Regions from separate parts of the Parafrankia sp. BMG5.11 genome, predicted to be linked through region 1. Evidence: riboswitches for the same ligand, from Rfam matches in the RefSeq annotation. Region 1 holds a riboswitch; each other region holds the start of a gene.

The links. Region 1 has a riboswitch for thiamine pyrophosphate ahead of thiC (phosphomethylpyrimidine synthase ThiC). Riboswitches for the same ligand answer to the same signal wherever they lie in the genome.
Region 2: another riboswitch for thiamine pyrophosphate. It lies ahead of E0504_RS27065 (thiazole synthase); the one in region 1 lies ahead of thiC (phosphomethylpyrimidine synthase ThiC).
Region 3: another riboswitch for thiamine pyrophosphate. It lies ahead of thiC (phosphomethylpyrimidine synthase ThiC); the one in region 1 lies ahead of thiC (phosphomethylpyrimidine synthase ThiC).

What each region holds. Positions count from the first base shown of each region.
Region 1 covers NZ_SJXI01000015.1:170,231-172,489, reverse strand. Annotated here, with positions in the region: gene thiC (phosphomethylpyrimidine synthase ThiC) at 1-999, opposite strand, end outside; TPP riboswitch at 1,029-1,168, opposite strand; gene E0504_RS11675 (NAD(P)/FAD-dependent oxidoreductase) at 1,196-2,259, opposite strand, start outside.
Region 2 covers NZ_SJXI01000041.1:52,266-54,524, forward strand. Annotated here, with positions in the region: gene pknB (Stk1 family PASTA domain-containing Ser/Thr kinase) at 1-773, opposite strand, end outside; TPP riboswitch at 1,038-1,152, shown strand; gene E0504_RS27065 (thiazole synthase) at 1,147-2,034, shown strand; gene thiH (2-iminoacetate synthase ThiH) at 2,034-2,259, shown strand, end outside.
Region 3 covers NZ_SJXI01000059.1:318,564-320,822, forward strand. Annotated here, with positions in the region: gene thiC (phosphomethylpyrimidine synthase ThiC) at 1-1,265, opposite strand, end outside; TPP riboswitch at 1,263-1,382, opposite strand; gene E0504_RS34345 (hypothetical protein) at 2,005-2,259, shown strand, end outside.

The DNA of each region.
Region 1 (2,259 bases):
CGCCATGATCGAGCCGCCGCGGCTGACGATACCGGTCACGCGCTTGGCGGTCATCGGGATGTACGGCAGGCGCACGCCGGCGTGGATGGTGAAATAATCGACGCCCTGTTCCGCCTGCTCGATCAGCGTGTCGCGGAAGATGTCCCAGGTCAGGTCCTCGGCGATGCCGCCGACCTTCTCCAACGCCTGATAGATCGGCACGGTGCCGATGGGGACGGGCGAGTTGCGGATGATCCATTCGCGGGTGTCGTGGATGTTGCGCCCGGTGCTGAGGTCCATGACGGTGTCGGCGCCCCAGCGGATCGACCAGACCATCTTGTCGACCTCGCTCGAGACATCGCTGGCGACCGCGCTGTTACCGATGTTGGCGTTGATCTTGACCAGGAAGTTGCGCCCGATCGCCATCGGCTCGCATTCGGGGTGGTTGACGTTGGACGGGATGATCGCCCGCCCGCGCGCCACTTCGTCGCGGACGAATTCGGGGGTGACGTAGTCGGGAATCTCGGCACCCCAATCCTGGCCGTCGCGTTCGTTCGCGGCGCGCTCGCGGCTGAGGTTCTCGCGCTCCGCCACGTATTCCATCTCGGGCGTGATGATGCCGCGACGGGCATAGTGCATCTGGCTGATGTTGCCGCCGGCTTTCGCCCGCAGCGGCCGGCGCAGTACGGTCGGGAACGGGGGCACGCCGCCTGAACGATCGGGGCCGAGCTGGCCGTTGTCCTCCGGCCGGACCTCACGCGGGGCGTATTCCTCGACGTCGGCGCGAGCGAGCTGCCAGTCGCGGCGGATCATCGGCAGGCCGGCTCGGATGTCGATCGTGCACGCAGGATCGGTGTAAGGACCGGAGGTGTCATACACTCGCACCGGCGGCTCACCGCAAGAGGGTTCCAGCACGATCTCACGCATCGCGACGCCCAGCGGGCCGACATGGACCTTGCGGCTGCCGCGGATGGCTCCCGTCGTGACGCCGATTTCGAGCTTGGAGTTGATGTCCGCCATGCGCAGTTCCTCTGTGGACAGATGGAAAGCGCCTCGCCAGCGACCCTCCCTCCGCCCGTGTTAACGGGTTCAGGTTCGACGGGTCGTGGGTTGCGAAGCCCACCTCTCAGCCAGTTTTGACCGCCTTCGAAATATCTCGATGGCGGCGCAGGCTCCCCGGGGATGCAGGATGGATAGGCTCGTGCCGGCGGGCTGTCTAGGTGAACTCCAGACCTTCGAACCGGCCCGATTTCCGCCACGCATCAATGTGCGCGAAGTACGCCAGCGCGCCGCCGGGGTGGCCGACGAACAACGGCGCGTCCTCGCCCCAGCCCTTGCCCTCGTTGTTGTAGTATCCGGGCGTGCACTCCGTGCTGCCGATCGCGCGCGCGGGGCCCGTGCGCAGCAGGTCGAGCCAGGCCTGCTCGGCCTCAGCCGTCGGCTCCACCGTCGCCGCGCCGCGCTCCTCGGCGGCGGACACCACGCTGGCGATGGTATCGGCGTGGTCGACGATGTTGTGCGGCACGTTGGCGATGAAGTTGGCCGCTTGCGCCGGCTGGACCATGAACAGGTTGGGAAAGCCGTTGATGTGCAACCCGTGGAGCGTGCGCATCCCCCCGGCCCAGTATTCCGACAGCGTTCGCCCGTCCCGCCCCACCGCGTCGAACCCGGCGCGCGCGACGTAGTCGGTCGAAACCTCGAACCCCGAGGCGTAGATGATGCAGTCGACCTCGTACTCGGTGCCGTTGGCCATCACGCCCTTTTCGGTGATCGCGGACACGCCCTGCCCATCGGTGTGGATCAGCTTCACGCCGGGCCGGTTGAACGCCTGCAGGTATTCGTCGTGAAAGCACGGCCGCTTGCACAACTGGCGATACCATGCCTTCAGGTCGTCGGCGGTGTTCGGATCGTTGACCAGTTCCTCGGCGCGGCGGCGGATCTGCTCCATCTTCTCGTAATCGGCATCCTCGAACGCCGCCATCATCCGGGCGGGGGTCCACTCGGACGGCGGCACGGTGCGCAGGTTGGCGCGCATCCGCTTGGCAAGATCGGTCCACCCGTCCTTGACAAGGTCTTCGGCCGGGAAGCCGGCGCCGAGGTTGGCGGCGAAGTTGTCCTGCCATTTGCGCTGCCAACCCGGCTCCGCGACGCTGGCGAACCAGTCGTCATCCAGCGGCGCGTTGTCGCGGCGGTCGACTGATGACGGGGTGCGCTGGAACACGTACAGTTCCTTCGCATCGCGCGCCAGGTGCGGCACCGCCTGGACCGACGTCGCGCCGG
Region 2 (2,259 bases), on a different contig from region 1:
GCGGTGGCCCGCAGCGTCAGCGCGTCCAGCTCGGCGGGGACGTCCGGCACGACCGTGGACGGCGCCGGCACGTCACCGTGCACCGACTGGTAGGCGACCGACATCGGCGTCTCACCGGTGTGCGGCAGGTTACCGGTGATCATCTCGAACAGCATCACGCCGGCCGCGTAGACGTCGCTGCGCATGCCCGCGGTGCCGTGCGTGACCTGCTCGGGGGCCAGGTAGCCGACCGTCCCCATCACCACTCCGCCGGTGAGGGCCGCCGTGGGATTGGTGACCGGCCGGGCCAGGCCGAAGTCGGCGACCTTCACCCGGCCGTCGTCACCGAGCAGGATGTTCTCCGGCTTGATGTCGCGGTGGATGATGCCGGCCGCGTGCGCCGCGGCGAGTGCCTCGGCCACCGGCTCGAAGATCTCGACGACCTCGGCGACGGTGAGCCGCCCGCGCATCCCCAGGTGCTGGCGCAGCGAGCGCCCGCGGACCAGCTCCATCACCAGGTAGTGCAGGACACCGGCCGGGCTGGTGTCGGACCCCTGGTCGAGGATCGAGACGGCGCACGGCGTGTTCAGCCGCGCGACCGCGTTCGCCTCCCGGTGGAACCTGGCCACGAACTCCGGATCGTGGCTGAGGTTCGGATGCATGATCTTGAGGGCGACGAACCGGTCGAGCCGGTTGTCATGGGCGACGTACACCGTCGCCATCCCGCCGACGGCGAGCCGCTCCTGGGCGGTGTACCGCCCGTCCAGGAGACGACCTATGACGGGGTCGGCCACGGTGGAATCCACATGCACAGTTTACGATCGGCCGCCCGATCGGCCAGACAGTGGTCTTACTGCGCATTTGGCCGTGAGATGTACCCGAACGGGCGGGATGTTCGTCACAAAATCTGGAATTCGATCCGCGTGCTCGATCTCGGGCCCGCTCGGCGGGAGCCCGGTCGATCCCGGCCCGGGTGAGCTCCCGGACGCCGTACCGGGACGCGTTGTCTGTCCGGGTTCGCCGGAGCCGCTGGTCCGCCGCGCGCGGCGGCTTAGACTGTGGCGTGACCGGGGAGCCCGCGGACGCGGGCTGAGAGGCCGGCCAGCATGCCGCCGGCGACCCGCATAACCCGATCGCGGTCATGCGCGCGTGGGGAGGAACCATCTGATGACACAGCGGGTCACCGAGGTCCGACGCGAGCCGGACAACTCCGACCATCCGGAGTCCGACCATTCGGAGCGCGGTCATCCCGACCCGTTCCGGATCGCCGGCACCGTCTACGCCAGCCGGCTCCTCGTCGGCACCGGCAAGTTCGCGAGCCATCCGGTCATGCGCGACAGCCTGGTCGCCTCGGGGGCGGACATCGTCACCGTCGCCCTGCGCCGGGTCGACCTGAGCCGCGCGGGGGAGGGCGACGTGCTCGACTTCGTCCCGGCCGGCATGACGCTGCTGCCGAACACCTCCGGCGCGCAGGACGCGGCCGAGGCGCTGCGGCTGGCCCGGCTCGGTCGCGCGGCGACCGGGACGTCCCTGGTGAAGCTCGAGGTCACGCCGGATCCGCGCACCCTCGCGCCGGACCCGATCGAGACGCTGCGCGCCGCCGAGCTGATGGTCGCCGACGGGTTCACCGTGCTCCCGTACTGCTCGGCCGACCCGGTGCTGGCACGCCGGCTCGAGGAGGCCGGCTGCGCCACGGTGATGCCGCTGGGCAGCTGGATCGGTTCCAACCGCGGCCTGCGCACCCGCGACGCGATCGAGGCGATCGTGGAGACCGCCGGGGTCCCGGTGGTGGTGGACGCCGGCATCGGCGCGCCCTCCGACGCCGCCGAGGCGATGGAGATCGGGGCGGACGCGGTGCTCGTCAACACGGCGATCGCGATCGCCGCCGACCCGGTCGCGATGGCCCGGGCCTTCGCGCTCGCGACCACCGCCGGGCGGATGGCCCACCTCGCCGGCAGGCCGCGGGCGGGCAGCGCCACCGTGGCCGAGGCGTCCTCTCCGCTCACCGGTTTCCTGGGCGCGGTGCCCGGCGGTCTGCCCGGCGGGGCCGGCTGATGGCCAGCCCGGCAGGGCTGTTCGCCCGCGAGCTCGCCGCGCTCGACATCCCGGCGCTCGCCCGTGTCTCGGTCGAGGCCGACGAGGCGAGGGTCGACGCCGTCCTGCGCCGGGCCGTCGCCGCCGGGCGGCCCGACGCCGGCGGCCGGCTGGACATCGCCGACCTCGCCGTCCTGCTGTCGCCGGCCGCGACCGGGCGGCTGGAGGAGCTGGCGCAGGCGGCAC
Region 3 (2,259 bases), on a different contig from region 1:
GCGTCGTGGCACAGCTCGCGCTGCAGGTCCACGTTCTCCTTGATCTTGTGCATGGGCACGTGGCCCGGCCCCTCGATCATCACCTGGACGTCGTGCTCCCAGGCCACCGAGGTCAGCTCGCCCAGTGTCGCGAGCTCGGCGAGCTGCGCGGCGTCGTTCGCGTCGGCGATGGAGCCGGGGCGCAGGCCGTCGCCGAGGGAGAAGGTGACGTCATAGGCCCGCAGGATCTCGCAGAGCTCGGCGAAGTTCGTGTAGAGGAAGTTCTCCTCATGATGGGCGAGGCACCATGCCGCCAGGATCGAGCCGCCGCGCGAGACGATGCCGGTCTTGCGCCGCGCGGTCATCGGCACGTAGCGCAGCAGCACCCCGGCGTGGACGGTCATGTAGTCCACACCCTGCTCGGCCTGCTCGATCACCGTGTCCCGGTAGACCTCCCAGGTCAGCTCCTCGGCCTTGCCGCCGACCTTCTCCAGCGCCTGGTAGATCGGCACCGTCCCGATCGGGACGGGGGAGTTCCGGATGATCCACTCGCGGGTGGTGTGGATGTTCCGCCCGGTCGAGAGGTCCATGACGGTGTCGGCGCCCCAGCGGGTCGACCACACCATCTTCTCGACCTCCTCCTCGATGGAGGAGGCGACGGCGGAGTTGCCGATGTTCGCGTTGATCTTCACCAGCAGGTTGCGGCCGATGGCCATCGGCTCGCTCTCGGGGTGGTTCACGTTCGCCGGCAGCACCGCCCGGCCCGTGGCGATCTCGTCGCGCACCAGCTCGGGAGAGAGGCCCTCGCGCAGCGCGACGAACTCCATCTCGGCGGTGATCTCGCCCCGCCGGGCGTAGGCGAGCTGGGTCACCGCGCGGCCGGCGGTAGCCCGCCGCGGAGCCTGCCCCGAGCCGAGAAAGGTGTCACCGGCCTGCCCGTCAGGCCCGTGCCGTCCGTCGTCGGCGGGCTGGACGGCACGCCCCTCGATCTCCTCGGTGTCGCCGCGGGCGGCGATCCAGCCGGCCCGCAGCGCGGGCAGGCCGCGCCGCACGTCGACGCCGGCGCCCGGGTCGGTGTACGGCCCGGAGGTGTCGTAGAGGACCAGGCTGTCGCCCGTGCTCAGCGCGACCTCGCGCATCGGCACCCGCAGGTCGGGCCGGGACCCGACCAGGTAGGTCTTCCTGCTCCCGGGGAACGGTCGGGCCAGGATGCCCTCCGCGCCGTCGTCCGTGCCGGAGGCCGCGGCCGCCGTGTTGTCGGAATCCGTCGGGCGGATCTGACGCACCACCTTGATCACTCCCTACGCCGGAATTACCCGGACAGGTTCAGGCGGTCGGCGGCACCGGCAGTTGCCCGGCCGCCCTCTCAGCCTCCCAGGGTGGAAGCTCCCGCATCTGGGACGACGCTACGGCAGGTGACTGGCCTCCGCCACCCCCTTGGTCAGCTTCGCCATGTTCGTCACGTACCGTTTCGTGCCATTCCGTCGCCGGTTCGTCCGGCCCGGGCGGCACGGCCGGCCGGTCGGCGGCCTCTGTCGGAACCTGCTCCCGCAGAGCCGCGGCGACCAGCGCGGCCGTCTCCGCCGGCGCCTGCCAGAGTTGCTCCACCCTGACGGTGAGGATCCGCCGGCCGGCGGGCCGCGGCCGCCGTGGACCGGGCTGCCCGACCCGCACGAGCAGCCGCCACGGCCCGTACCAGACGTCCAGTCGGCCGGTCGGAACGTCGGGGGAGGGGGTGGCCAGCGCTCGACAGGGAGGCAGCCCGAACGCCGCCTCGAGCTGCTTGTACCGGAGGCTCAGCATCCGGGGAGTCCGGCGGTTCAGCTCGTCGAGGGTGTCGGCGATCAGAGTGCGGCGGCTGATCGGGCCGCGGCGCGCCAGCGCCCGGCGCATCGCCTCGATGGTGACGAAGCCCTGCAGGAGAGCGTCGCTGATCACGGCACGGGCGCCGTCGCGCCCGCTGCACCACTCGGCCATGTCGACCACCGAGCGGGCCGGCGCCGTCCGCGGTGGCAGCCGGGCACGGTGGACGTCCGCCGGAGCCAGGCGTGCGGTGCGGCGGAAGACGACGCCTGCCACGGGCGTGCCGCGGCGCCCGGGCGGGACCAGCACCGTCACGACCTCGTCACCGTGGCCGACGAGGCCGTCGAGGGCGGCGGCCGTGGACCCGCCGAGCACCGCGTTCGGCCCGCCGGCGAGCAGCGCCGCCCAGGCCTGCTGCGCCAGCGGCGGCGTGGCGGTGGCGGTGACGAGGACGCCACGCGCGGGCTGCCGCCAGGT